Regions from separate parts of the Variovorax sp. GW821-FHT09B01 genome, predicted to be linked through region 3. Evidence: riboswitches for the same ligand, from Rfam matches in the RefSeq annotation. Region 3 holds a riboswitch; each other region holds the start of a gene.
The links. Region 3 has a riboswitch for cobalamin ahead of AC07RV_RS08095 (TonB-dependent receptor domain-containing protein). Riboswitches for the same ligand answer to the same signal wherever they lie in the genome.
Positions count from the first base shown of each region.

Region 1: linked by a shared signal. The riboswitch ahead of AC07RV_RS14420 (TonB-dependent receptor) and the one ahead of AC07RV_RS08095 (TonB-dependent receptor domain-containing protein) in region 3 are both predicted to bind cobalamin.
Region 2: linked by a shared signal. The riboswitch ahead of AC07RV_RS33825 (TonB-dependent receptor) and the one ahead of AC07RV_RS08095 (TonB-dependent receptor domain-containing protein) in region 3 are both predicted to bind cobalamin.

Region 1 is NZ_JBWKPQ010000003.1:626,063-635,696, forward strand. Features, by position in the region: gene AC07RV_RS14395 (CinA family protein) at 1-115, opposite strand, end outside; gene phbB (acetoacetyl-CoA reductase) at 322-1,059, shown strand; gene AC07RV_RS14405 (cation:proton antiporter domain-containing protein) at 1,336-3,078, shown strand; gene AC07RV_RS14410 (hypothetical protein) at 3,090-3,494, opposite strand; gene AC07RV_RS14415 (hypothetical protein) at 3,749-4,045, shown strand; cobalamin riboswitch at 4,092-4,370, shown strand; gene AC07RV_RS14420 (TonB-dependent receptor) at 4,512-6,707, shown strand; gene AC07RV_RS14425 (PepSY domain-containing protein) at 6,709-8,277, shown strand; gene AC07RV_RS14430 (energy-coupling factor ABC transporter permease) at 8,348-9,025, shown strand; gene cobW (cobalamin biosynthesis protein CobW) at 9,037-9,634, shown strand, end outside.
Region 2 is NZ_JBWKPQ010000018.1:88,792-98,425, forward strand. Features, by position in the region: gene AC07RV_RS33805 (LLM class flavin-dependent oxidoreductase) at 1-177, opposite strand, end outside; gene AC07RV_RS33810 (ABC transporter ATP-binding protein) at 174-914, opposite strand; gene AC07RV_RS33815 (FecCD family ABC transporter permease) at 911-1,912, opposite strand; gene AC07RV_RS33820 (ABC transporter substrate-binding protein) at 1,909-2,784, opposite strand; gene AC07RV_RS33825 (TonB-dependent receptor) at 2,823-4,907, opposite strand; cobalamin riboswitch at 5,094-5,350, opposite strand; gene AC07RV_RS33830 (ATP-binding protein) at 5,425-7,650, opposite strand; gene AC07RV_RS33835 (acyl-CoA carboxylase subunit beta) at 7,968-9,554, shown strand.
Region 3 is NZ_JBWKPQ010000002.1:198,788-208,421, reverse strand. Features, by position in the region: gene bluB (5,6-dimethylbenzimidazole synthase) at 1-689, opposite strand, end outside; gene cobO (cob(I)yrinic acid a,c-diamide adenosyltransferase) at 695-1,264, opposite strand; gene AC07RV_RS08120 (ABC transporter ATP-binding protein) at 1,428-2,210, opposite strand; gene AC07RV_RS08115 (FecCD family ABC transporter permease) at 2,207-3,217, opposite strand; gene AC07RV_RS08110 (ABC transporter substrate-binding protein) at 3,217-4,104, opposite strand; gene AC07RV_RS08105 (bifunctional adenosylcobinamide kinase/adenosylcobinamide-phosphate guanylyltransferase) at 4,101-4,727, opposite strand; gene AC07RV_RS08100 (cobyrinic acid a,c-diamide synthase CobB) at 4,669-6,072, opposite strand; gene AC07RV_RS08095 (TonB-dependent receptor domain-containing protein) at 6,057-8,015, opposite strand; cobalamin riboswitch at 8,112-8,359, opposite strand; gene AC07RV_RS08090 (ClcB-like voltage-gated chloride channel protein) at 8,465-9,634, shown strand, end outside.

The DNA.
Region 1 (9,634 bases), on a different contig from region 3:
CGACCACGGCCACCGTCTGGCCGCGCTCGCGCAGCAGCGCGCCGACACGCGCGGCGAGCACCGCGAGCGGCTCAGGGTTTGCCGCCTCGGGACTTACGCTGAGATCGCCATTCATACTTTGGAACTCCTTCGAAACGAAGCGAACGCAAGAGCGTATCTGCCCGCGTGGAGAATGGATGGAACGCCGTACCGCGAATACATCGTGACACCCGATAAACCCAGCGGGTCAGTGTTTTTCCCGAGACGGAGGGTGGTCCGAAACTCGCTAGAGTGAAGGCGGCCGTTCAAAGGCTTTCGACAAGTACACACAAGGAATTTCTCATGAGCAAGAAAGTTGCATATGTCACTGGAGGCATGGGTGGCATCGGAACAGCCATCTGCCAGCGTCTCCACAAGGACGGCTTCCGCGTCGTCGCCGGTTGCGGTCCCACCCGCGACTATTCGAAGTGGCTGGCCGAACAGAAAGCCCTGGGCTTCGAGTTTCACGCCTCGGTCGGCAATGTCGGCGACTGGCAATCCACGGTCGAGGCCTTCTCGGCCGCGAAGGCGGCGCACGGCGCCATCGATGTGCTGGTCAACAACGCCGGCATCACGCGCGACCGCATGTTCCTCAAGATGACGCCCGAGGACTGGAGCGCGGTCATCGAGACCAATCTCAACAGCATGTTCAACGTCACCAAGCAGGTGGTGGGAGACATGGTCGAAAAGGGCTGGGGCCGCATCATCAACATCAGCTCGGTCAACGGCGCCAAGGGCCAGGCGGGCCAGACCAATTACTCGGCGGCCAAGGCCGGCATGCACGGTTTCACGATGGCGCTGGCCCAGGAGCTCGCGGGCAAGGGCGTGACGGTCAACACCGTGAGCCCCGGCTACATCGGCACCGACATGGTGAAGGCCATCCGCCAGGAAGTGCTCGACAAGATCGTCGCCACGATCCCGGTCAAGCGCTTGGGCGAACCGAGCGAGATCGCTTCCATCATCGCGTGGCTCGCCACCGACGAGGGCGGCTACTCGACCGGTGCCGACTTCTCGGTCAACGGCGGCCTGCACATGCACTGAGCGAGCTTCGCTCAAATAAGAAACCCGCTTCGGCGGGTTTTTTCATGCCTGCCCGAAGCATCCCGCCACCACCATCAACCCGCAGCGCCTCCCGTGCACAGGGCACCGGGTACTCCCCGCAGCGAAATCAAGGAGGAGCCCGAAGGGCGGGGGACATTCGCGGAGGGGAGTACCCGGTGTCCTGTGCACGCGCCCCGAACAAACAAACCCCGAGAAATGCAACCGCCTTGCATACGTGTAATGAACGATCCCCCCACGTTCCTGCAAAATCGGCCGATGCCCCACAGCGTCTCACTCATCAACACGATCGCCGCCGGCCTCGGCCTGGCCCTGGTGTTCGGCTTTCTCGCCGCGCGCCTTCGCCTGCCGGCGCTGGTCGGCTACCTGCTGGCCGGCGTCATCATCGGTCCCTTCACGCCCGGTTTCGTGGCCGATGCCGGCATCGCCGCGCAGCTGGCCGAGATCGGCGTGATGCTGCTGATGTTCGGCGTGGGGTTGCATTTCTCGCTCGACGACCTGCTGGCCGTGCGCAAGATCGCGCTGCCCGGCGCGCTGGCGCAGATCACCGTGGCCACGCTGCTCGGTGGCGGGCTCGCGCTGTGGTGGGGCTGGAACCTGGGCGCGGCGCTGGTGTTCGGGCTGGCGCTGTCGGTCGCGAGCACCGTCGTGCTGCTGCGCGCGCTCGAGAGCCTGGGCATCCTCGATTCCTTCACCGGCCGCGTCGCCGTCGGCTGGCTGGTGGTCGAAGACCTCGCCATGGTGCTGGTGCTCGTGCTGCTGCCCCCGCTCGCCGAAACCCTTGGCGGCCGCGCCGCCGGCACCGATGCCTCGCCGCTGTGGCAGACCCTGGGCCTCACGCTGCTGCAGGTCGGCGGCTTCGTCGCCCTGATGCTGATCGTCGGGCGCCGCGTGTTCCCGTGGATCCTCTGGCAGGTCGCGCGCACCGGCTCGCGCGAGCTGTTCACCCTGTGCGTGGTGGCCGCCGCCGTCAGCATCGCCTTCGCTTCGGCCGCGCTGTTCGGCGTCTCCTTCGCGCTCGGCGCCTTCTTCGCCGGCATGGTGATGCGCGAGTCGCAATTCAGCCACCGCGCCGCCCAGGAATCGCTGCCGCTGCGCGACGCCTTCGCCGTGCTGTTCTTCGTCTCGGTCGGCATGCTGTTCGATCCCTCGGTGCTGATCGAGCGTCCGCTGCAGGTGCTGGCCGTGGTGCTGGTCATCGTGCTGGGCAAGTCGCTCGCGGCCTCCGCGCTGGTGCTGGTGCTGCGCTACCCGCTGGCCACCGCGCTCACCGTCAGCGCCAGCCTGGCGCAGATCGGCGAGTTCTCGTTCATCCTCGTGGGCCTGGGCGTCTCGCTCGGGCTGATGCCCGCCGAGGGCCAGAGCCTGATCCTGGCCGGCGCGCTGATCTCCATCGCCACCAACCCGCTGTGGTTCAGCCTGATCGCGCCGCTGCAGAAATGGCTGCATGCCCATTCCTCGTTCGCGCGCCGCCTCGAGGCGCGCGACGATCCGCTGGCCGAGCTGCCGATGACCACCGAGGCGCGCTACCTCTCGCGCCAGGTGGTGCTGGTCGGCTATGGCCGGGTCGGGCGCCGCATCGCGGCCGAGCTCAAGGCGCACGACATCCCCTACGTGGTGGCCGAGCAGAACCGCGAGCTGGTCGAGAAGCTGCGCGAGGAGGGCGGTGCCGCCGTCTATGGCGACGCGGCCGATCCCGCCGTGCTGATCCAGGCCCACATCGCGCGCGCCCGCGTGCTGGTGGTGGCCACGCCGGCCGCGCTCAACGTGCGGCAGATGATCGAGACCGCGCGCACCCTCAACCCCAGCATCGAGACCGTCATCCGCAGCCACAACGAAGCGGAAGCCGATCTGCTCACGCGCGAGGTCTCGGCCACCGTGTTCCTCGGCGAGCACGAACTGGCCCAGGCGATGGCGCGCGACGTGGTGCGCCGCGCCGTGGCACCGCCCGCGCCCCATGGCGCGAACGGCGCGCCCACCGTGCCGGGCGCGCCGGCCTGAACGTGCGCTAGTTAGAGGTCCTCGATCACCAGCATCCGATAGCGCTGGGCGATCGAGTACGGCACCGTGCGCACCACCTCCATCATGCGTTCGGCATCGTCCTGTTCCTCGGTGCGCACCAGCAGCGCCGTGTGGCCTTCGCGCGCCAGCTTGGTGTAGGCGCGCACCGTCGCGCCCTCGGTGCCCGCGGAGGGCAGGGGATTGTCCGCATCGGCCACCGTGGGCGTGATCTCGGCCAGCACCGTCCGGGGCGGCAGCAGGAAGATGTCGTCCGCGCTCACGCCGTTGTCGACGAGCTGGCGGCCGATGCGCTCGGCGTCCTCGGCGCTCGCGAACATCACCACCGAGTAACCGGTGGGATAGAACGCGCCGCCGATGGTCGCTCGCATCGAGGGATCCAGGGTGAATCGCTTCATGGGGCCTCCTGTCGTCTGGGCTTGCGGCGTGCCGCGGGTGTTTGATCCATGGGCAAAACTTAGGTCGCGCACCAACGCCCGCCTGTAGGAGAAGCCCGGAAGCTGGGAACGGTCGGGGCCACCGCCTGCCGCAGGAAGCACACAGGGTTTTCGCCGGCGGTGAACGTGATGAAGTGCCCGCGCGTTGTGACAGGGCGTGTCTACGATCCCGGCGCTGCGCCGCTTTCGCCAACGCCCACCTTCCAGAGCCTCGCGTGAACACCATCCCCGCCACCTTGTCGCCGTCGCCCCGCAACCTCGCGCTGACCGTCCACGAGCTGGAGCCCGGCGAGTTCTACTGGGTGCTGATGGAGGCGGTCGACGATGCCGCGGGCGAGGGCGCGGTGCATTCCTACCTGCCGCTCGAGGCGGCCATCGAGCCGCATTCCAGCTATTCCAATGCGCTGGTGGCCGGCGTCAGCGTGCTGCGCCGGCTGTTCGGCACCGAAGGCCCGGGCCGGCCGCAGGACACCCGCACGCCGGACGTCCCCGGCGGCACCCGCTCCCTATAATCCCCGCCGTTCGGTGCAGTCTTTCTTCTAAAAGCAAAGACCGCACCGGCACCACGGTTCGAAGGTGCCCCGCCAGCCATGCATGCCATGGCCACGGGGTTAAACGGGAAGCAGGTGCGACGCGTCGTCCGGACGCCTCCATTCCTGCGCTGCCCCCGCAACGGTCAGCGGATCTGGAAGTCCTCACGCCATGCCCCCAGGGCATCGGCAGCCACTGCGCCCCCAAGGCGTGGGAAGGCGAGGGCTTCCGCAACGGCGCTGCAGTTTCGACTGCGCGCCGCTGCACTCCGCGAGCCCGGATACCGGCCTTCGTCACCGCCTCGGACGCTGCGGGAGTGCGTGTCCGGGCCGCCGGCCGGCGAAGCGCTTGCTTTTCCCGCCGCCGGTCCCGGCCATCGATCGACTTCCCGCCGTGTCCACGTTCGGTCAGAGAACCTGCGGGGACGCGGGTCGGAGGAGAAGTCACATGGATCACGCATCGCCGTCGGGCGATCGCACGGGCGCGGCCGGCCGCCGCCCGCACCGCCACCGGGGTCGCCCCGCCGCCCGCCGCCTCGGCGGCGTTTCCGCCGCCATCGGCCTGGCCTTCGGTGCCGGCAGCAGCTTCGCGCAGCAGGCCGCCCCCAGCCTGCCGCCGGTGCAGGTCGAGGCCGGTGCCCAGGCCGCGCTGTCGCTCGCCGAGCCCACGCAGACCGGCAGCCGCCTCGGCCTCACGCCGCTCGAGACGCCCGCCAGCATCGAGGTGCTGACCGGCGAGACCATCCGCGCGCGCGGCGACGTCTCCGTCATCGAGGCCGCCACCCGCGCCACCGGCATCACGGGTTCGCCCGCGCCGGGCAACGGCAGCACCTCGATGGCCGCGCGCGGCTTCTCGGGCCATGGCTCGGTGATGCAGCTGTTCGACGGCACGCGGCTGTTCGCGGGCGCGGGCACCGTCACCTTCCCGTTCGACACCTGGTCGGTCGACCGCATCGAGGTGCTGCGCGGCGCGGCCTCGGTCATGTACGGCGAAGGCGCGATCGGCGGCGCGATCAACGTGGTGCCCAAGAAGCCCACGCGTGGACCGGTCCGCAATGAGGCTTTGCTGAGCTACGGCTCCGACGCCACGCGCCAGGCCGCCTTCGGCAGCGGCGGCGCGATCAACGACAAGCTTTCGTACCGCTTCGACATCAGCCACCGCGCCACCCACGGCTTCATGGCGCGTGGCGAGGGCGAGAGCCTGGCCGTCGGTGGCGCGCTGCGGCTGGACGTCTCGCCCGAGCTGCAGTTCACCCTGTCGCACGACGAGGGCCGCCAGTCGCCGCAGCGCTACCAGGGCGTGCCGCTGATCGACGGGCGCCTCGACAGCCGGACCCTGCGCCAGAACTACAACGTCGACGACGCCGAGCTCAAGTACGACGACAAGTGGACCCGCCTCGACGCGCTCTGGACGCCCAGCGATGCCGTCACCGTGCACAACCAGCTCTACCGGCTCGCGAGCCAGCGCCACTGGCGCAACAGCGAGACCTATACCTTCAATGCCGCCACGCGCCGCGTGACGCGCGGCGACTACCTCGAGATCGGCCACGACCAGGAGCAGGTCGGCAACCGCACCGACGCCACCTTCCGGCACGAACTGTTCGGCATGAAGAACCAGGTGCTGGTGGGCTTCGACGTGAACCGCATCGACTTCCTGAACTCGAGCGACTCGCCCTACGGCGGTCGCTCGGTGGTCGACCCCTTCGTCTTCCTGCCCGGCTACTACCAGTCGCCGTCGCCCTACCTGCCGCGCTACCGGACCCGCACCAGCACCTATGCCGTGTTCGCCGAGGACAAGCTGGCCTTCAATGAGCGCTGGTCGCTGGTCACCAGCCTGCGCTGGGACCATGCCAAGGTGGCTCGCACCGACCTGGCCAACGCGGCCAACAGCCTCACGAAGACCTTCGAGTACGCCACCGGCCGCATCGGCGCGGTGTATGCGCCCGATGCCTCGCAGTCCTTCTATGCGCAGCTGGCGCATGCGGCCGATCCGCTGACCTCGCTGATCAGCACCTCGACCACGCAGGCACCGTTCGACCTCAGCACCGGCAACCAGGTCGAGGTCGGCTACAAGCGCCAGCTGGCCGACAACCGCGGCGCCTGGACCGTGGCCGCCTACCGCATCGAAAAGAAGAAGCTGCTGTCGCGCGACCAGAACAACCCCACCGTCTCGCAGCAGGTCGGCAAGCAGTCGTCCGAGGGCATCGAGGCCACGCTCGACCTCGCGCTGACCCCGACGCTGCGGCTCGAGGCCAATGCGGCCAAGCTGCGCGCGCGCTACGACGACTTCAACGAGGTCGTGAGCGGCCGGCTGGTCTCGCGCGCCGGCAACACGCCGTTCGGCGTGCCCGAGGAAGCGGCCAACGTGTTCCTGCACTGGCATTTCCTGCCGCAGTGGGAGGCCGAGTTCGGTGTGCGCTATGTCGGCTCGCGCCAGGTCGACGCGGCCAACTCGCGCAAGATCGGCTCCTACACCGTGGCCGACGCCTCGGTGAGCTGGCAGGCCAACAAGTCGCTCAAGCTCGCGCTGCGCGGCTACAACCTCGGCGACCGCCGCTATCCGCTGTCGTTCTCGAACAGCGGCAACCAGTGGCTGCTGGGCCGTCCGCGCTCCTTCGAGCTGTCGGCGCTGGTGAACTTCTGAGATGACGCACGCCGCGCGCCGCGCCCGCGCCGATCGCACCGCCTGGCAGCGCGCGTGGCCGCTCGTGCGCCACTGGCTCTACTGGACCCACCGCTGGCTCGGCATCGGCGGCTGCCTGCTGTTCGTCATGTGGTTCGTCTCGGGCGTGGTGATGATGTACGTGGGCTATCCCGCGCTTACCGAGGCCGAGCGGCTCGCGGGGCTGCGCGCGCTCGATGTCGGGCAGGCCCGGGTCTCGCCCGTGGCCGCGCTCGAGGCCCTGCCCGAAGCAGCGCGCCAGCAGCCGCCGCGCCGCGTCGCGCTCGAGATGCAGGGCGGCGCGCAGCCGCAGCCGGTGTGGCGCATCGTCGATGCGCGCGGCGGCAGCCATGCGGTGTCGGCGCGCGATGGCCGGCTGCTGGCCGGCACCGACGCCGCGCAGGCCGAGGCCGTGGCGCGCGACTTCTCGGGCCAGCCCGGCGCGCGCTGGGCCGAGACGCTCGAGCGCGACCAGTGGACCGTGCCGCAGGGCCTCAACCCGCTGCGTCCGCTGCACCGCATCGAACTCAACGACGCGGCGGGCACCGAGCTCTACGTGTCGGCGCGCACCGGCGAGGTGGTGCGCGACACCACGCGCTCCGAGCGCTTCTGGAACTGGCTCGGCTCGGTGCCGCACTGGATCTACTTCACGCCGCTGCGCGCCGATCCGCCGCTGTGGCACGACGTGGTGGTGTGGCTCTCGGCCGCCTGCATCGTCTCGGCCGTGACCGGCATCGTGATCGGCATCCTGCGCCTCCGGCTGCGCCGGCGCTTTCGCAACGGTTCCGTCACGCCCTACACCGGCTGGATGGCCTGGCACCACATCACGGGGCTGGTCGGCGGCTTCTTCGTGCTGACCTGGATCGTGAGCGGCTGGCTCTCGATGAACCCGAACCGCTGGTTCGAGCGCAACCCGGTCGACGCGGCCGCGATGGCGCGCTACACCGGCGGCGAGATATCGACCTTTCCGTGGCCGCCCGCCACGCTGCCGGCGGGCGAGGGCGACGCGGCACCGCGCGAGGCGCTGCTGCAATGGTTCGACGGCCGGCCGCTGCTGCAGCTGCGCGATGCGCAGGCACGCGTGCGCGTGGTCGATGCCGCGAGCGGCGCGCCGGCCTCGATCGCGCGCGAGGACATCGTGCGCGCGGCCGCCCGGCTGCGCCCCGGCGCCACGGTGAGCGAGGCCGTGCTGCAGACCGCCTACGACTTCCACTGGTACGGCCACCACCGCGAGCGCGTGCTGCCGGTCTGGCGCCTCGCGTTCGACGACCCCGCGCGCACCCGGCTCTACATCGACCCGGCCAACGGCCAACTGGCCGGCAGCAGCGACCGCAACGCGCGGCTGCGGCGCTGGCTGTTCAATGCGGCCCACAGCCTCGACTTCCCCTGGCTGATCCAGTACCGGCCGGCCTGGGACCTGGTGGTGTGGCTGCTGTCGACCGTCGGCGCCGTGGCCTCGGCCAGCGGCGTGGTGATCGGCTGGCGCCGGCTGCGGCCGCGCTCGCGTTCTCCCACCGTGACGGGCGCGCGGCGCCTGCCCCAGCGTTCATGAAGCGGGCTCGCCATCGCGGGTCCATGATCCAATCCACTTTCGCACTGCGGTGCCATTCAGGAGCTGTCCCATGCACATCGAACCCGGTCTCGTCGACGGATCCAAGATCTTTCTCAGCTATGCCACCGGCGCCGCGGCGCTCGCCTACACCGGCAAGGTGGCTTTCGACACCCTGCTGAAGGACGGCCTGGCCGCCCTGGCGCTGCGCTCGGCGATCGCCGTGGCGCTGGTGTTCTGCTTCTTCGAAGTGCTGCCGCACCACCCGGTGGGTGTGTCGGAAGTGCACCTGATCCTCGGCACCACCTTGCTGCTGGTGTTCGGGCTCGCGCCCGCGTCCATCGGCCTGGCGGGCGGGCTGCTGGTGCAGAGCCTGTTCTTCGAGCCGCAGGACCTGCCGCAGTACGGCATGAACGTCACGACCCTGCTGGTGCCGCTGTTCGCCACGGCCGTGCTCGCGCGCCGCATCATTCCCGAGAAACTGGCCTATGTGGACATCGGCTACCGCGAGGCCTTCAAGCTGTCGGTGGCCTACCAGGGCGGCATCGTGGTGTGGGTCGGCTTCTGGGCGCTCTACGGCCGCGGCACCGGGCTCGCGAACCTCGGCGAGATCGCCAGCTTCGGCGCGGCCTACATGACGGTGGTGCTGGTCGAGCCGCTGGTCGACCTCGGCGTGCTCGCCGGTGCCAAGGCCTGGCGCCGGCTGCAGGGCTCGGCCTTCGTCGAACGTCGCCTCTACACCGGCGCCTGAAAGAAATCTCCATGACCACCAGCAACGCAAAAATCCCCGTCACCATCGTCACGGGCTTCCTCGGCAGCGGCAAGACCACCTTGATGCGCCACATCCTCGGCAATGCCGAGGGCCGCCGCATCGCGGTGATCGTCAACGAGTTCGGCGAGCTCGGCATCGACGGCGAGATCCTGCGCGGTTGCGGCATCGGCTGCGACGACGAGGGCAACGAGCGCGAGGGCGCGCTCTACGAACTCGCCAACGGCTGCGTCTGCTGCACCGTGCAGGAGGAATTCCTGCCCGTGATGCTGCAGCTCGCCGAGCGCCGCGACCAGCTCGATGCCGTGCTGATCGAGACCTCGGGCCTGGCGCTGCCCAAGCCGCTGGTGCAGGCCTTCCAGTGGCCCGACATCGCCAACGTCTTCACCGTCGACTCGGTCGTGACCGTGGTCGACGGCCCGGCCGCCGCGGCGGGCCAGTTCGCCGAGAACCCGGTGGCGGTCGACGCGCAGCGCCGCGCCGACCCCAACCTCGACCACGAGTCGCCGCTGCACGAGCTGTTCGAGGACCAGCTCTCGGCCGCCGACCTGGTGGTGCTCAACAAGGCCGACCTGCTCGACGAGGCCGCGC
Region 2 (9,634 bases), on a different contig from region 3:
CAGCAGGGGCGAGGGATAGGGGCCGCCTTCGGCCAGCAGGCGGAATTCGTGGAACCACGCACCGTCGAAGCCCAACCGCTCGGCCTCCTCGAAGAACGCGAAGAACTCGCGCGACGGGCCGAGCGTGGCCTCGCGCGACCAGCCGGCCAGGTCGATGCGCAGCGCGGGTGCCGTCATGGCGCGGGGGCGGCCGTGAAGAAGCGCAGGCCGCCGCTCGAGAAGGCGGCGATGCCCGGGCCATAGGCCTGCGCCAGGCGTTCGTCGCTCAGCACCTCGGTGGGCGTTCCGGTCGCCACCAGCCGGCCCTGGCCGAGCAGCGCGAGCTGGTCGCACCAGGTGCTCGCCACATGCAGGTCGTGCAGCACCACGAGCACGGCGCGCGTGCGGGCGCTGTCGCGCAGCAGGGCCATCAGGCGGTGGTGGTGCGGAATGTCGAGGTGGGCCGCGGGCTCGTCGGCCACCAGCAGGCGTGGGTCGTGCGCGAGTGCACGCGCCACGCCGACGCGGGCGCGTTCGCCGCCCGACAGCGAGGCATGGCGGCGGTCGATCAGCGCATCGAGCTCGAAGCGTGCGACCAGCGCGGGATCGGGTGCGCGGCCCGGGCGCTGCAGCTGCAGCATCTCGCGCACGGTCAGGTCCCAATGGCTCTCGCCGTGCTGCGCGACATAACCGATGTGGCGCGCGAGCTCGGCCGGTTTCCATCGGTCGAGCGCGCGCCCGAGCAGCGCAATGCGGCCCTCGCGCGGGCGCACCAGCCCGAGCGCGGCGCGCAGCAGCGTGGTCTTGCCCGAGCCGTTGGGGCCGACGATGCCGAACAGGCCGCGTTCGGGGATCGCGAGGTCGATGCCATCGAGCAGGGTGCGGCCCGAGGCCCGCACCCGCAGGCCTTCGAGGCGCAGGGCGTCGGCCGTCATCCGCGCCTCCACAGCAGCAGCGCGAGGAAGAAGGGGCCGCCGATCAGTGCCGTCAGCAGGCCCGCGGGGATCTCGCTCGGGGCCATGGCCGAGCGCGCCAGCGCATCCACCAGCACCATGAGACCGCCGCCCGCGATGGCGCAGGGAATGGTGAGGCGCGCATGCAGCGGGCCGATCCACCAGCGCATTACGTGCGGCACGATCAGGCCCACGAAGCCGATCAGGCCGCCCCAGCTCACGGCCAGCGCGGTCGCGAGCGAGGCCACGAGCACGGCACGCGCCGAGAAGGAGGCGGCGCGCACGCCCATCGCATGGGCCGAGTCCTCGCCCAGCCCGAGCGCGTCGAGGCCGCGGCCCAGCGCGCGAACCAGCAGCACCAGCACCAGCAGCACGGGTGCGAGCACGGCGATCTCGGCGCTCGTGGGCGTCTGCACGCCACCGAGCTGCCACGAGATGATGGCGCGCAGGTTGGTCGACTCGTCGCCGAACACGATCACGATGAGGCTGCGCAGGGCGGCCAGGATCGCGGCCAGGCCGACGCCCGCGAGCAGCAGGCGGTTGCTCTGCCAGCCACCGCCGAGCCTGCCGGCCAGCAGCACCAGCCAGCTCGCGCCCCAGGCGCCCGCGAAAGCCAGCACCGGCAGGCTCAGCGCGGTGGGCACCAGCGCCGGCAGCAGCAGCGAGACCGCGGCGCCCACGGCTGCGCCGCTGGCGCTGCCGAGCAGGTAGGGTTCGGCCAGCGGGTTGCGGAACACGCCCTGGAACACCAGGCCCGCCAACGACAGGCAGGCGCCGACGAAGAAGGCCCCGGCCACGCGCGGCGCGCGCCACACGCGCACCAGTTCGGCCTGCAAGGTGTCGGTGCCCCACCACTGCGTGGGCCAGACCGTGGCGGCGCCCACGCTCAGCGCGAGCACCACGGCCGCGGCCAGCAGCAGGAGCAACACGAGCCACACCGTGGCCATCGAAGCACGTCGGCCGTCGGTCGCGTGCCTCATGCGAAGCGCTCCGGATGCAGCGCGCGTGCGTACTGCTCGACGGCCTCGATCTGGCGCGGACCGGGAATCAGCTTGTGGCCGCGCTCGAGCACGACCACGCGCTTCGTGCGCACGGCGCGCAGCGTGTGCCAGCCGGGGCGCTGGCCGATCAGCGCCGGATCGCGCGGCACCTGCTGCAGCGAGACGATCACGTCGGGGTCGCGCGCGAAGATCGCTTCGGCACTGACCTGGGCCGCGCCCTGGAGGTCGGCGAACACGTTGCGTCCGCCGGCCCAGCCGAGCGCGTCGTTGGCATAGTGGCCCGTGCCCACGGTCTGGAAGGCGCCGCGCGCGGCGGCGGCGGTCTCGAAATAGACGCTGCGGCGCGGCGCGCCCTCGAGCCGGCGTTCGATCGCGGCCAGCCGCGCCTGCATGTCCTCGCGCACCCGGCGGGCCTGTTCGTCGGCACCCGTCGCGCGTCCGAGCAGGTCGATGTTGCGGAACACCGAGGGCAGGTCGGGATGCGCGAGCACCACGCAGGGCAGCTTCGCGCGGTCGAAGGCATCGACCAGCGACAGCGCCGAATGGTGCGAGGGCGTGACCACGAGCAGGTCGGGCCGGAAGGCGGCCACCGCCTCGGCCGAGTAGCCGAGCGCGCCGCCGATGCTGGGCTTGGCACGCGCGTCCTCGGGCCAGCGCACGCGCCCGCCGATGGCCACCACGCGGTCGGCCAGGCCCAGGGCCCAGGCCAGCTCGACGTTGCTCGGGAACACCACGACGATGCGTTGCGGCGCGCGCGGCACGACCACGCGCCGGCCCAGCGCATCGACGAGTTCGCGCGGGAAGCCGCCCGACGGCGCCTCCTCGGCGCCCGCGGGCAGAACGGCCGTCATGCACACCATGCCGAGGATTGCGTCGCGCCGGTTCACGCTCAGAAGGTGTAGCGCGCGCGGACGAACACCGTCCTCGGTGCGCCGGCGTTGCCGGCTTCCTGCGCCGACAGGTCGTCGGCGATGTAGTACTTGTTCGTCAGGTTGTTCACCCCGGCCTGCAGTGTGAGCGAAGGATTGACGCGATAGGCCACGGCTACGTTGAGCAGCAGGTAGCCTGGCAGCTTCTGCGGATTGACCGCATTGTCGCGGAGGTAGCGGCTGCCCACGTAGCTGGCCGTGCCGGTCACGGCCCAGGCGCCGTGCGCATAGGTCAGGCCCGCGCCCGCGATGTTGTGGGCCGACATGCGCACGCGGTAGCCGCCGAAGTTGGTGCTGCGCGCGCCGGTGTCGGTGTAAGTCTGGAAGTCCTTGAGCCGCGCGTCCTGCCAGGTGTAGTGCAGGTAGCCGTTCCAGCGCGGCGAGAGCTGGAACTGCAACTGGGTTTCGATGCCCTTGGTGCGCGAGGTCGCGTTGCTGAAGACGAAGGAGTCGGGGCCGTTGCGGTAGGCGCGCTGGCCGTCGATCTTCTCGGCCTCGAACAGGCTGAGCTGGTAGCTCCAGCGGTCGTCCGCCGCGCGGCCCTTCAGGCCCACTTCCTTGCTGCGCGTGATCTCGGGCCGCAGGATGTCGGGCACCACCACGCCCCCGCGCGTGTTGAGCGCCACGGCCTGCGGCCGGAAGCCTTCGCTCCAGTTCGCGAACACGGCGTGCGAGGAGGCATCGCCCTGCAGGAACAGCCAGTCCACGCCGGCGCGCGGGCTGGTGTGGCTGCCTTCCTGCGCCGAGATCACCTGCGTGCCCGTGCGGGCCAGGGTCTGCTCGAAGCGGTCGTGGCGCACGCCCAGCGTGAAGCCGACCGGGCCGTACTCAAAGCGGTCCTGCAGATAGACGCTGCGCACCTCCTGGTCGAAGCGCGAGGAGGTGATGCTGCCGCGCACGCCGCGCGGATCGTTGCGCACGTTGCTCACGGGGATGTCGTAGAACGGCCCGCGGTAGGTGGGCGCGTTGCTGAAGCTCGGCGAGTCGAGGCCCTGCCAGCCGCGTTCGAGGTTGAAGCCGGCCTGGAACTCGTTGCTCCAGCCCTTGCCCGCCATCAGGTGCGTGGCCGCGAGCTCGTGATACACGCCGCGGTCGGCGGTGTAGCTCTCGGAATAGCCCTTGCTCACGGCCGCAGGCGGCGGAACGATGGTGATGCCGCCGGCGAAGAAGCGGTTGTAGCGCGCGAAGCTGCTCAAGTGGTTGATCGACCAGCCGGCGCCGAGCTCGAAGCGGTTCTTCCATGAGAACGACTGGTAGTCGCCCGTGACGTAGGAGTCGGGAATGCCGTAGTTGTTGCGCGACGTGATGCCGAAGATCGGCTTGCCGTTGACCAGCGGCACGATCGAGCCGCGGTCGCCGCGCACGCGCGTGTCGTAGAGCTGGAAGCCGGTGGTCCAGTTGCGCGTGACGGCGAAGTCGCCGCCGACCAGCAGGGCCGACTGCGCGCGGCCGGCATCGCGCTGGAAGCCGTTGTAGTCGCTGTTGGCCACGCCGATGTAGAGGTTGCCGCGCTCGAAGTCCCAGCGGTAGCGCAGGCTGCCGTCGAGGCGGCCGTAGCTGCCGACGGTGGCCGTGAGGCTGCCGCCCGCGCGCTCGGGCTTCATGAAGAACTGCGCCACGCCGCCGATCGCGTTCTTGCCGTAGAGCGCCGAGGCCGGGCCCTTGATGAACTCGAGCCGGTCCACCAGGTCGGGCGCGATCAGCGTGATGTCGGCATTGCCCTGCAGCAGGCGCAGCGGCACGCCGTCCATCAGCACCAGCACGTCCTGCGTGTCGCGCAGGCCGCGGGTCTCGAAGCGCGAGTAGTAGTTGCCCTGCGTGCCGTACTGCAGGCCCGGCACGCTGCGCAGCGTGTCCTCGAGCGTGACGGCGCCCACTGCGTCGAGCTGCGCGCGTTCGACCGAATAGGTGGCGAAGGGCAGCCGCAGCGTGTCGGCCTCCTGGCGCGTGGCGGTGGAGATGGTCTTGCGGTCGCTGACGGTGGTGGGCGGCAGCGAGCCGGCGCCCTCGGCGTCCTGCGCCGAAGCGACCGAGGCGAGTAGCATGACGCCGGATCCGATGAGGGCTTGGTGGGGTCTGACGCGACCGCGCCTGGAGATGTTGCGCACGTGGGCTTCCTTCGGGCCCGCGCTCCCGCGGGCCATGAGAACAAACCGGGCGCCGATGGATGCTGCAAGCGACCGGGTCCGCGCCCACGCGTGACCGGCCCGGCTTGCCTGCACTCCCGCAGCGACCGAACGAGGCGAAGGCCGGTATCCGGGCTTGCGGAGCGCCGCGAGGCATCGAGCGATGCTTCGCGGCCGCGATCCTCGCCTTCCCATGCCGAGGCACAGTGGCCGCCGGTGCCCGCGAAGGCATCGACCGTGAGGACCGCGAATCCGCCGACCGTTGCGGGGGCAGCGCAGGAATGGGGCCCCGTGGAGCTCGTCACCTGCTTCCCGTTTAACGCCGGTCACGGGACCGGCGCACCTTCGCGCACGCCGGCTTGGGTGATGCTTTCGTTTGCATCGGCCGGCGGGGCGGATTATAGGAGCGGGTCTTGCGCCGTCTGGCGCGAAAAGCTCAGGGTGTGGGCGTGTGTGGCAGCCGCACCGTGAACACCACGTAGCCGTCGTCGTGCGCATAGCCGATGCTGCCGCGGTGCGAGCGCACGATGGCCTGCGCGATGTGCAGCCCCAGGCCCAGTCCGCCCTTGTTGCGCTCGTTGGGCACGCTGCGCTGCTTGAAGGCGCTGAACAAATCGGGCACCAGCGCGGCGTCGATCGGCGGCGCGCGGTTGGCCACGCTGAACACCACGTGCGCGTCGACCTGCTCGAGCCGGACGCGCACCGCCTCGCCGGGCAGGCCGTGGTGGCGCGCATTGCTCACGAGGTTGCCGATCAACTGCGCCATGCGGTCGGGGTCGGCCAGCACGGGCAGCGATCTGGGTGCGTCCAGCTCGAGCTGCGAGCCCGGGTAGGCAGTGCGCGACTCGTCGACTGCGTCTTCCAGCAGCCGCGCCAGGTCGATCTGGACCGGCACCATCTGCAGGCCCATGCCGCTTTGCAGGCGCGAGGCGTCGAGCACCTGGCCGATCAGCCGCGCCATGCGGCTGCTCGAGGTCTGGATGCGCTGGCCCAGCCGCGCGCCGGCGTTGCTGCCGTCGGGCAGGCTGCGTTCGAGCAGCTTGGCGGCCATCGTGATCGACTGCAGCGGGTCGCGCAGGTCGTGGCCGAGCACGGCCAGCAGCTCGGTGCGGGCCTTGTAGGTGTCGGCCAGCCGCGCCGCGCTGGCGCGGATCAGCTCGTCGCGCAGCTGGCGCGCGAAGTCGAGATCGTTGACGCCCCAGGGCACGCTGGTGTCGCGCACGGTCTGCTTCCAGACGTCGAAGGAGCCGCGCGGCGTGAGCCGCGGCCCGAGCGGGCCGCTCACGTAGTGCTTCTCGGGCTTGCCGCCCCAGTTGATGGTCTCGACCTGTTCCTTGCGCGCGAGCACCAGCCAGCCGTTGTCGATCGCGTCGAAGCGCAGCGCGAGAAAGCCGCACCACACGCCGCCCAGCGAACGCAGGTTCTCAGGCAGTTGCTCGCGCTCGTGCAGCGCCACGATCTCGTCGCCGTTCTTCGACGCGGTGAGCCACTGCATCAGCGCCGCCGCGGCCTCGCGCGGCGTATCGCCTTCCACGTGCAGCCGCGACTGCTCGGCGATCACCGCCGCCTGCGCGTCGAAGGCATCGGCCAGCGGGCGCGCCAGGCCGATCAGAGCGCTGAAGGTGTCCTCGGCATGCAGCACGGCCTCGATCAGCGAGCCGCGCAACTGCGCCGCGCTCGAGGCTCGGCCCGCCTGCTCGCGCGCCAGCAGGCTCTGCACGTTCGAGGCCAGCACCTGCGCGAGCACGTCGCAGGCCATGCGGATGGCGTAGGGCACCTGGTGGGCGCTGCGATGGTGGCAGGCCAGCATGCCCCAGAGCTGGCCGTTGATGACGATCGAGATGCTCATCGACGCGCCCACGCCCATGTTGCGCAGGTACTCGATGTGGATCGGCGACACGCTGCGCAGCGTGCACTGGCTCATGTCCAGCGGCGGCAGCTGCGGATCGGCCACGTCGAGCCCGACCGGCGCGGACTGCACGTCGGCGATCAGGCGCAGGGTGTTGATCACGTAGAGCCGGCGCGCCTGGGCCGGGATGTCGCTGGCCGGATAGCGGCGGCCCACGAAGGGCTCGAGCGCCTCGTGGCGGCGCTCGGCCACCACCTCGCCGCTGTCGTCGTGGCGGAAGCGGTAGGCCATCACGCGGTCGAAGCCCGTGAGTTGCCGCACGGCTTCCACCGAGAGATTGAGCAGGCCGTCGATCGAGCCCTGGCGCTTGAGCCGGTCCATCGCGCGGTGCGCCTTGAGCGCGAAGTCCGAGACCGCGTCCGCCGTGGCGTCGCGGGCTTCGAATTCGGCCACCAGCTCGTAGCCGACGCGGTGCAGGATCAGGTCGAAGCGGCGCTCGCCGAGTCTGACCTCGAAGTTGATCGGCGAGCCCTCGCCGGTATCGACCGCGACGCCGTTGGCCTCGTGCAGTGCCTCGTGCACCAGCGCGTCGCCCATGAAGTGGCTGGCCGACAGGCGTTCGCCCAGGGCGGGTGCCGTGTCGCCCAACAGCGCACGGGCATTGGCGCTGACGCGCGTCAGCGTGAGGGTCGAGGCATCGAACGCGAACAGTGCGCCATGGTGCTGCACCAGGCCCGGGATGTGGATGGGCTCGCTGTCGCAGTTCGCCAGGGTGACGGGCTGCGTCGGTGTGGGATGGGGCGGCCGTTCCAAGTGGCGGTGAGCGCTTCGCGCGTTGTGTGAGGGTGAGAAAGTCACGGGTCGCGCCGGGTGCGCGAAGGTGGAACAGGGCATTCTGCCTGACCTGCCGACGGGGCTTCGGCAGGCGGGCGCACAGGGGCCAAACATAAGCTTCTCTTATCGAATCCCGGGCAAGTTCTAACTGGAAATGTCCTGGCAAGGCGCCCATCATCGAGTTCCAGAGAGACATGACTTGCCGCCTCGACGCGAGCGATGCGCCCAGCGCTTCACAGGACAAGATGAACCCAGCGAACAACGACCAAGAGACGAGCCCGCGCACTTCGGCTGCGATGCCGACGGCCGGCGAGCGCAACCGCGAGCACATGCTCGCGATGTTGAACCAGGTGCGGGCGCTCGAACAGCGGGCGGTCGACAAATCCGCGAGATCGGCCGAGGCGTTTCACGCGCGAGGCAAGCTGCTGCCCAGGGAGCGGCTGGCCCACCTGCTGGACGCGGACCGTCCTTTTTTCGAGCTGATGACGCTGTGCGGCTACTGCGGGATCGAGGACCCGGACCCGGCCACCAGCGTGCCGGGGGCCGCCCTCATCGTCGGCATCGGTCACATCGAAGGCGTGCGTTGCATGGTGGCGGTGAACGACGCGGGCATCAGCGCTGGCGCGATGCAGGCGCTGACGGGCCAGAAGCTGATACGGGCGCAGGAGATCGCCCTCGCCCAGAAGCTGCCCTTCGTGCAACTGGTGGAGAGCGCAGGCGGCAACCTGCGCAAGTACCGGGTCGAGCGCTTCGTGGTCGGGGGCGGCATGTTCTACAACCTGGCGCGGCTGTCGGCGGCCGGCGTTCCCGTGGTGTCGCTGATCCACGGTTCCTCCGCCGCCGGCGGTGCCTATCTGCCCGGCCTGTCCGATCACGTGATCATGGTGCGCGGACAGGCCCATGCCTATCTCGCCGGTCCGTCGCTGTTGCGGGCGGCCACCGGCGAGGAAGCCAGCGACGAGGAGCTCGGCGGCGCCGACATGCATGCCGGCGTGTCCGGCCTCGCGGACCATGTGGCCGACAACGACCTGGACGGCATCGCGCGTCTTCGCGACGTGGTCGACACGATCGGCTGGCGCGACGCGCCCGAGAGCCGGCGCTGGGACGAGCCGCTGGACGCCGCCGAAGACCTTTTGGGCCTCATGCCAGCCGACACCCGCACCCCGATCGACATGCGCAGCGTGATCGCGCGCATCGTCGACGGCTCCCGGTTCAAGGAATTCAAGGCGATGTACGGCGCACACACTGTTTGCGGCCACGCCCATATCGAGGGGCACCCGGTCGGCATCCTGACGAACAACGGGCCGCTCGACTGCGACGGTTCCACCAAGGCGGCCCAGTTCATCCAGCTTTGCGTGCAGCTGGGCCGGCCCCTGGTCTTCCTGCAGAACATCACGGGCTTCATGGTCGGCCGCGATCATGAGCAGGCGGGGATGATCAAGCACGGAGCGAAGCTGATCCAGGCGCTGTCCAATGCGACGGTGCCTCGTCTGACGGTGCTGTGCGGCTCGTCCTTTGGCGCGGGCAACTACGGCATGTGCGGGCGCGCTTTCCGTCCCGACTTTCTCTTTTCGTGGCCGACCGCACGCACCGCGGTCATGGGCGGCGAGCAGGCGGCGATGACGATGCGCCTGGTCGCCGAGAACGCCGCCCGCCGCCATGGCCGCGCCATCGACGAACAGGCCCTGGAGGCGGAAAGCCGGGACATCGTCGCGACCTTCGATCGCCAGTCGAGCGCGATCCATACCAGCAGCCTGCTGCTTGACGACGGAATCATCGATCCGCGGCACACGCGCTCCTGGCTGGGCATGGCCTTGGCCACGTCCGCGCAGGCGAGGCAGCGCGCGGTGCAACCGATGCAGTTCGGCGTCGCCCGCCTCTGACCCCCTTCGGCGTCGACTGCGGGCAGGGCCTCGAGGCCCGGGCCCGGCGGCTCGCCGCCCCCAAGGCTTTTAACTCAAGG
Region 3 (9,634 bases):
GCGGACTCCAGGTCAGGCGAAGAAGGATCGGGATCGAACAGGTCCGCGGGCCGGCCCCAGGCCTCGTCGAACACCAGCGACGACAGCGGCGCGCGCCGCGCCCAGCGCTCGCGCTGCAGCATCGGCTCCTCGTAGAAGCCATGCACCGGCCCGAGGCACAGCAGCGCGATGATCTCGGCGCCAGCCGGCAGGCCCAGCAGCGCCGCCACCTCGGCCGGATCGAACAGCGAGACCCAGCCCATGCCCAGCCCCTCGGCGCGCGCGGCCAGCCAGAGGTTCTGGATCGCGCAGGCCGCGGAGGCCAGGTCCATCTGCGGCAGGGTGCGGCGGCCGAACACATGGTGCTCGCGGCCGTCGGCCAGCGTCACGGCGAGCAGCTCGGCAGCGTCGAGCAGGCCCTCGACCTTGAGCCGCATGAAGGCGTCCTCGCGCTCGCCGAGCGCGCGCGCGGTCAGCACGCGTTCGCGCTCGACCGTCGCATGCAGGCGCGTGCGCAGGGCCGCGTCGCGGATGCGGATGAAGCGCCAGGGCTGCATGAAGCCGACGCTGGGCGCATGGTGGGCCGCCTCGAGCAGCCGGCGCAGCAGCGCGGGCGCGACCTCGCCGCCCGCGAAATGCCGCATGTCGCGCCGCTCGTGGATGGCGCGGTAGACCGCCCTCGCCTCCTCGGCCGCGAACGCCTGGCTCATCCGGCTCAATCCTCGATGCCGCGCTGCGCCGGGATGCCGGCCTTGAAGGCATGCTTGACCAGCGTCATCTCGGTCACGGTGTCGGCCAGCTCGATGAGCTCGGGCGGGCAGCGGCGGCCCGTGAGCGCCACGTGCACATGTTTCGGCCGCGCGCGCAGGGTCTCGAGCACGCCCTCGAGCGGCAGCCAGCCGTAGATCAGCGGGTAGGTGATCTCGTCGAGCACCACGAGGAAGTACTCGCCCGAGAGGATCGCGGCCTTCGCCTTCTCCCAGCCGTCGCGCGCCAGCTGCCCGGAGCGCTCGAGGTCCTGGCTCTTCCAGCTGAAGCCGTCGCCCAGGCCCTCGATCGGGATGCCGATCTGCTCGAACATGCGGTGTTCGCCGAAACGCGCGCTCGGCACCTTCATGAACTGGTAGATCTTCACGGCCTTGCCGCGGCCATGCGCGCGCAGCGCCAGCCCGAAGGCCGCGGTGCTCTTGCCCTTGCCGTCGCCGGTGTTGACGATGACGATGCCGCGGCGTTCGCCTTCGGGCTTCTCGTAGGGCTTCTCGCTGGGTGGGGTTTCTATCTGCATGGGTGGGTCTCTTTCAAGGCTTTCGAATACGGGCAGCCGGACGCAGAGGACGCGAAGGTTTCGCGAAGGACGCAAAAGAAGACATCCAAAAATTTTCTTTGAATTCTTTCGCGCCTTTCGCGATACCTTCGCGCCCTTCGCGTACGGCTGTCCGACCCCGCATTCATCGCGGCAACGCAATCCATTGCTCGGCCACGCGATGTACGCGAATCCGGTGATCGAACACCTGCTCGAGCGCCGCATGCGTCGCGGGATCGCTGCTGCCGCCGTGGTGCACCACGCGGCCGCGGTCCATCACCACGAGTTCGTCGGCGGCCAGGGCCATGGGCAGTTCGTGCAGCACGCTGACCACGGTATGGCCCGCGGCGACCAGCGCGCGCACGGTCTGCATCCAGTCGGCCTGGTGCGGCGGGTCGAGGTTGGCGAGCGGCTCGTCCATCAGCAGCAGCTCGGCCTCGACCGCGAGCGCGCGTGCCAGCAGCACGCGCTGGCGCTCGCCGCCCGAGAGCTGGCCCAGCGGGCGTTCGCGCCAGTCCCAGGCCTGGGTGGCGCGCAGCGCGCGCTCCACGGCGGCGCGGTCGGTGGCGTCGGGCGCGGCCAGCCAGCGCTGGTGCGGCAGGCGGCCGAGCATCGCGACGTCGTAGACCAGCAGGTCGTCGGCCGCGCCCTCGCCCGCCACGCCCTGGCCCAGCCACGAGAGGCGACGCGCGCGCTGGCGCGCCGGCAGCTTCGCCGCGGGCTCGCCGAACAGCCGCAGCTCGCCGCGGTGCGCGAGCAGGCCCGCCAGCACCTTGAGCAGGGTCGACTTGCCGGCGCCGTTGGGGCCGACGATGCTGGTCCAGCGCGCGGCCGCGATCGCGAGGTCGATGCCGTGCAGCACCTCGGTGCCGCCGAGCGCCGCGCTCACGCCGCGCACCTCGAGCGCCTGGGCGGTGGCGGCCGTCATGAGGCCGTGCCCCTCGCGGTGCGCCGGTGCATCAGCCACAGCAGGTAGCTGCCGCCCAGCACCGCCGTGAGCACGCCCACGGGCAGCTCCTGCGGCGCGATCAGCCAGCGCGCCAGCAGGTCGGCCGCCATCAGCAGCAGCCCGCCCATCGCGGCCGACAGCACGATCAGCCGCGCATGCGTGGTCTTGACGACAGAGCGCACCAGGTGCGGCGCGGCCAGGCCGACGAAGGCGATCAGGCCGGTCTGCGCCACCGCGGCGCCGGTGGCCAGCGCCAGCACCACCACCAGCGCGGCGCGCATCGCGCCCAGCGGCAGGCCCAGGCTGCGCGCGGTGGCCTCGCCGAGCGCCAGGCCGTCGAGCACCGGCGCCAGCGCCCAGGCCAGCAGCAGGCACAGCGCGCAGGCCAGCGCCATCACCGCGCAGGCGCTCCAGCCGACAAGACCGGTGTTGCCGAGCGTGAAGCCCTGGATCGCCTGCAGGATGTCGGCCGAGGCGATGGTGATCAGGTCCTTCATCGCGCCCAGCACCACGCCCACGATCACGCCCGCGAGCAGCAGCCGCAGCGTCTGCTGCACGCCGCGCGCGAGCAGCAAGGTGAGCATCACGGCCGCCATCGAGCCGAGGAAGGCCGCGCCCGTGAGGCCCAGCCGCACCACCCACTGCGCGCTGGCGGCCGAGCCGCCGAAGAACAGCAGCGCCAGCGCCACGCCCAGCGAGGCGCCCGAGGCGCTGCCGAGCAGGAAGGGATCGGCCAGCGGATTGCGGAACAGCCCCTGCGCCACCGCGCCGGCCAGCCCGAGCAGCGCGCCCGCGAGCCAGGCGCCGAGGGTGCGCGGCAGCCGGATGTCCCACACGATCTGCAGCGACACCGGATCGTGGCGCGCCGACAGGAAGCTCTCGAAGCCGGTGCTGCCGATGCCCAGGCCGAGCAGCAGCAAGGCGGCGCCGAGCACCAGCAGCGCGAGGCCGAACAGCACCACGCGGCGCAGGTGGCCCGCGGGCATCAGCGCGCGCCTCCCTTGTCTGCCTTGTCGCCCAGGCATTGCGCCATCAGCCGTGCCGCCTCGTCCATGCGCGGGCCGGGGCGCACCAGCACGTCGGACTGCTCGGCCGTGAAGCGGCAGATGCGCCCTTCGCGCACCGCGCGCATGGTGCTCCAGCCCGGGCGCTGTTCGAGGCCCTGCGCGCTGCGCACGCTGACCATGATCAGGTCGGGATTGGCGCGCACCACGTATTCGGGATTGAGCTTGGGAAAGGGGCCGAGCGCCGCGGGCACGATGTTTCTGGCGCCCAGCCGCGTCAGCGTCTCGCCGATGAAGGAGGATTCGCCGGCCGCATACGGGCCGCTGTTGACCTCGAAGTACACGCGCACGCCGCGCGCGGCGGCCGGCAGCGACTGCGCCACGGCCGACACCGCCGCATCGATGGCGCGCCAGACCGCCGGCGCCTCGTGGGTGCCGAGCACCTGGTCGAGCTTGCCGAGCACGCGGCGCACGTCGGCATGGTTCTTCGGCTCGAGCACCAGCACCTTGAGGCCCAGCGCCTCGAGCCGCTCGGTCACGCGCGAGGACTTGGCGAGCAGCACCACGTCGGGCTTGAGCGCCACCACGGCCTCGACATTGGGGTCGATGCCGCCACCGAGTTGCGGCAGGCCGCGCACCGGCGCCGGCGAATTCGAATAGCGGTCGACCCCGACCAGCCGCGCGCAGGCGCCGAGCGCGCAGACCGATTCCGTCAGCGAGGGCAGCAGCGTCACGATGCGCTGCGGCGGCTGCGGCAGCTCGACGCTCACGCCGCGCTCGTCGACCACCGCGAGCGCGCTCGCGGGCGGCGACCACAGGCCCGTGGCGAGTGCCAGTGCCGCCAGCGCGGCGGCGAGAAAGCCTTTCATCGGCCCGGCTCCTTCAGGGTCAGCGGCAGGCCCGCGGCCATCAAGGTGACGCGGTGACAGACACCGGCCACATCCTGGTTGAGCCGGCCCAGCGCATCGACGAAGGCGCGCGTCTCGCGGCCCAGCGGGATCACGCCCAGGCCGATCTCGTTGCCCACCAGCACCACGGGACCGCGCGCATCGCGCAGCGCGCCCAGCAGCAGGTTGATGTGCGCGGTGGGCGTGCGCGAGACCGGCCGCGCGCCCACGGCGCGCAGCGGCATCAGCAAGTTCGTGAGCCACATCGTGAGGCAGTCGACCAGCACCAGCGATTCGGGCGTGCTCTGGGTCACGATGGCGCGCGCCAGCTCGACCGGTTCCTCGATCGTGCGCAAGCTGGGCACGCGCTCGGCGCGGTCGGCCTGGTGGCGCACGATGCGCTCGCGCATCTCGTCGTCGTAGGCCTGCGCGGTGGCGATCAGCACCGCGCGACGCTGCTTCGGCGCGGCCGCGAGCCAGTCGGCCGCGCGCTGCTCGGCGCGACGCGACTTGCCGCTCTTCTGGCCGCCGAGGATGAATTCGTGTTCAGGCGTCAACGCGATGCTCCTGGGCAACCGGTGCCCCGGTTTCGAGCGGCGCGGCATCGAACAGCCGCGCGGTGGCTTCGGGACTGGAGGCGAACCAGGCGTGGAAGTAGCTCGCGCGCACGGCGCCGCGCACATAGAGCGCCTCGCCGCCGGCCGTGCCTTGCGGGCGGCGCGAATGGGCGGCCGGCACCAGCGGCGTCTCGCAGCGCGAGTAGTGGAAGGTATGGCCACGCAGCGTGTGCGCGCCCAGCGCGAGCGCCTGCGGGCCGAGGCCGGCGAGCCGCTTCTGCAGCGTGACGCGCCCGGGCAGCAGGCCCCAGAGCGCATGCACCGCAGCTTCGTCGCCATCGCCGATGCCGGGCACCGCGATCTCGTCGAACAGCGCCATCATCCCGCCGCATTCGGCCCAGATCGGCCGGCCTGCGGCCGCATGGGCGGCGAGCGCGGCGCGCAGGTCCGAACGCCGCGCGAGCGTGGCGGCATGCAGCTCGGGATAGCCGCCGGGCAGCCACAGCGCATCGCAGTCGGGCAGCGCCTCGCCGGCCAGCGGCGAGAAGAAGACCAGCCTGGCGCCGAGCGCGTTCAGCGTGTCGAGGTTGGCCGGGTAGATGAACGAGAAGGCCGCGTCGCGCGCGATGCCGATGGTGCGGCCCGCGAGCAGCGGCGCGATCGGTGCGACCTCGCCGGCCGGCGGCGCTTCGAAGCGCACCTGCGGCAGCTGCAGCGACCCCAGCGGCGTACCGGCCAGCGCATCGGCCACGCGGTCGAGCCGCTCGGCCGCGTCGCCGAGCTCGTGCGCCGCCACCAGGCCCAGGTGGCGTTCGGGCAGCGAGAAGCCCGCATCGCGCGGCAAGGCGCCGAGCCAGTCCGCGGGTTCGCGCAGCGCGCCGCGCAGCATGTCGGCATGGTGCTCGCCGGCCACACGATTGGCCAGCACGCCGGCCCAGGGCAGCCCGGGCCTGAAGCTCTGCAGCCCATGCGCCAGCGCGCCGAAGGTGCCGGCCATCGCATGGGCATCGATCACGGCCAGCACCGGCAGGCCGAAGCGCTGCGCCAGGTCGGCCGCGCTCGGCGTGCCGTCGAACAGGCCCATCACGCCCTCGACGATCACCAGGTCCGACTCGGCCGCGGCCGCATGCAACCGTGCGCGGCAGTCGGCCTCGCCAGTCATCCACAGGTCGAGCGAATGCACGGGCGCGCCGGTGGCCAGCCGCAGCCAGTGCGGGTCGAGGAAGTCGGGCCCGCACTTGAAGGCGCGCACGCGCCGGCCCTGGCGCGCGTGCAGCCGCGCGAGCGCGGCGGCCACGGTGGTCTTGCCCTGCCCGGAGGCGGGCGCGGCCACGAGCACGGCGGCGCAGCTCGCCGCGCGATCAGGCAGGTGTTGGCTTACTGGGGCGTCCACTTCAATCCGACGTACGCGTTGCGGCCGTTGGTAGCGTAGCCGCGCGCGAGCATGTAGTCCTTGTCGCCCGCATTGTCGATGCGCGCGACCAGGTCGACGTCGCGCACGATCTTCGTGCTGGCCACGAGGTTCAGCAGCGTGTAGCCGCCGAGCTTCAGGGTATTGGCCGCGTCGTCGTAGCGCTGGCTCGAGGTCTGCACCTCGGCGCCCAGCGTCCAGCCACCGAGGCGCCAGTCGGCGCCCAGCGTGGCATAGCGCTTGGCGCGGCGCGCGAGCAGCTTGTCGGTGGCCAGGTCGCGCGGGTCCTGGAAGTCGAGCGAGGCGCGCAGCGTGACGTCGCCGATGCGGTGGCCGGCCGAGAGCGTCACGCCCTCGTAGCGCGCCCGCGCGGTGCTGCCGTAGCAGCCGAAGGACGAGGCGCAGCCCTTGGCGGTCGAGTCGAACACGATCAGGTTGCGCACCTGGTTGCGGTAGACCACGATGCCGGCGTTGGTCGGGCCATCGGTGTACTTGAGGCCGAGCTCGACGTTGCGGCTCGACTCGGGCTGCAGGTCGGGCTTGCCGTATTCGCTGAAGCGCTGGTAGAGCGTGGGGGCGCGGAAGGCGGTGCCGGCCGACGCGGTCACGCGCAGCTTCGGCGTGATCGCGAAGCCGTAGGCTGCGCTGCCGGTGGTCTTGCCGCCGAAATCGCTGTCCTTGTCGTGGCGCACGTTGAGCTGCAGCGAATGCGGGCCCTGCACGAAGCCATAGCCGAGCGCCACGGCATCCTGCGAGCGCTTGCCCACCAGCCCCTTGTCGGTAGCGCTGGTGGGCGCGTTTTCGAGCCGGTCCTCGCGGCGTTCGAGTGCGGCCGTCACCAGGTGCGCCCCGAAGCGCAGCTCGTTCTGGAACAGGTAGCCGCGCAGCCGGGTCTCGGTGCGGTAGTACGAAGGCATGGTGCTGTAGACCGATTGCGAATCGGTCACCTGCAGCCGCGTGCTGTAGACCTCGTTCCATTGCGCCGACCAGGTGAGGCCTCCCGTCAGCAACCGGTTGCGGCCCAAGTCGTCGAGGTAGTAGGCCGGCGGCTTCTTGGCGGTGACCCTGTTGTCGTAGCGCGCCTGCATGTCGTTCGCCAGCGCAGTGGCCTCGATGCGTTGGCCGGGCGCGATCTGCCAGCCCAGGCGCACATTGCCCGAGGTGGTGTTGTAGCCGTCGCGGTCGGGGCTCGTGAAGCCGTCCTTGAGCGGGGCACGCTTCTCGAGCGGCTGCACGTTGAAGCCCCGGCTTTCCTCGTGCGCCACGCCGAACGAATAGTCGAAGGCATTGGCCTTGCCGCTGATCGCGGCCTCGGTGCGGAACAGGCCATGGCTGCCGACGCCAATGCCGATCGAGGGCGACACGCCTTCTTCGCCGCGCTTGGTGAACAGCTGGATCACGCCGCCGATGGCGTCGGAGCCGTAGACCGCGGCGGCCGGGCCGCGCAGCACCTCGATGCGGTCGATCTGCGAGAGCGGAATGGTCTGCCAGTTCGCACCGCCCGTGGTTTGCGAATCGATGCGCACACCGTCGAGATAGACCGCGGTGAAGCGCGTTTCGGCGCCACGGATGAACAGGCTGGTGTTGTTGCCCACGCTGCCGTTGCTCACGATCTGGATACCGGCCTGGCGCGCGAGCACATCGGCCACGCTTGCGGCCCCGCTGCGCTCGATGGTCTCGCGGTCGATCACCGAGACATCGGCCACCAGGTCCGACAGCGGCTGCGCGGTGCGGGTGGCCGTGACCACCGTCTCGCCGAGCACGCCGGGCTGTTGCTGTGCCGAAGCGGCCGATGGCAGCTGGGCCAGCAGCAGGCCACCGAAGGCCGGCACCAGGGCCAGCGGCAGGCCGGCCAGGCGCGCGCGCAAGGAGGACGCAGAAACGCGAGCGCGCGAACGGCGCGAGAAGGAAACGCAGGAAATCATGGAATGAGCGAACGAACGTCTATGCCCCTTGCCGGCCTCCCCGCCGGCGCCCGGGGCGCCATTGGCTCGTGCATGCATCGACGAAGCGAAGGGCATGCGCGAACCGCCTTGTTGGCCGGTATCCGGGCTGGCAGACCGGCCCTCGCCGCCTTCCCAGGCGCCTGTTTCAGGGCGCCCAGTGGCTCGTGTGGAGAGGGTGGCACCTTGCGGCGCCGTCTGCTTGACCGTTGCGGGGGCAGCGCAGGCGGCTTCGGTGCCGGCGCGCGGCCGGTCCCTTCACTCCTGCTTCCCGTTGAACCGCGGCGCGTGAACCACGCCGCAGGCACCAACGGGCGAGATTCTAGGCGCTGCGCCGCGCGCCTTAAGTCGAAAGTTGCGTGCGCCCGACGTTCGCCGCGCCTCGCGCACTAACATCGACGGGCTATGCGACGCCATCACCGACTCCCCGCATGACCCTGCGCTCCTCGCCGCTGCTGCGCCTGCGCTCCGCCCTGCAGCGCCTGTTCGGCGTCTCGGGCTGGCAGTCGATGCTGCTGTGGTCCATCGTCGCCGGCCTGCTCGGCACGCTCGCGACCGAACTGTTCCGCGCCACGCTGCGCGGCTTCGAGCACCTGGTGCTCGGCCCCGGCGACAGCCTGGTCGCGATGGCGCGCGCGCTGCCGTGGTGGGCGCGCATCGCCTTCCCCGCCGCGGGCGGCCTCGTGGCCGGCGGCCTGCTCGTGCTCGCCAGGCGCGTCGCGGTGCGCAGCGCCACCTCCGACTACATGGAAGCGATCGTGCTCGGCGACGGCCGCATCCCGGTCACGCAGACGCTGGTGCGCAGCGCCTCCTCGCTCGTGAGCATCGGCACCGGCGGCTCGATCGGCCGCGAGGGCTCGATGGTGCAGCTCGCCGCGTTGGCCGCCTCGCTGCTGGGCCGGGTGTTCCGCTTCCCGGTCGAGCGGCTGCGGCTGCTGGTGGCCTGCGGCGCGGCGGCCGGCCTCACGGCCGCGTACAACGCGCCGATCGCGGGCGCCTTCTTCGTCGCCGAGATCGTGCTGGGCTCGATCGTGATGGAGAGCGTGGGCCCGATCCTGATCGCGGCGGTGGTCGCCAACATCGTGATGCGCGCCCTGCCCGGCTACCAGCCGCCCTACCAGATGCCGGTGTTCCCCGAGCTGCATGGCGCCGAGATCCCGCTGTTCGCGCTGCTCGGCGTGCTGCTGGGCTTCGCGGCCGCGGGCTTCCTGCGCGCGCTGCAGGGCAGCCGGGTGCTGTTCGCGCGGCTGCCCTGCGCGCTGCCGTGGCGGCTCGCGCTCGGCGGGCTCGCGATGGGGCTGGTGTCGGTGCCCTGGCCCGAGGTCTGGGGCAACGGTTACAGCGTGGTCAACGCGGTGCTGCACACGCCCTGGACCTGGACCCTGATCGCCATGGTGCTGGCGGCCAAGCTGGTTGCCACGCTGGCCACGGCCGGCTCGGGCGCGGTCGGCGGCGTGTTCACGCCCGCGCTGTTCTTCGGCTGCATGGTGGGCGCGCTGTTCGGCCATGCCGCGCAGGCGCTGTGGCCGCATGCGGTGTCGGCGCCCTCGGCCTACGCGGTGGTGGGCATGGGCGCCTTTCTCGCGGGCGCCACGCAGGCG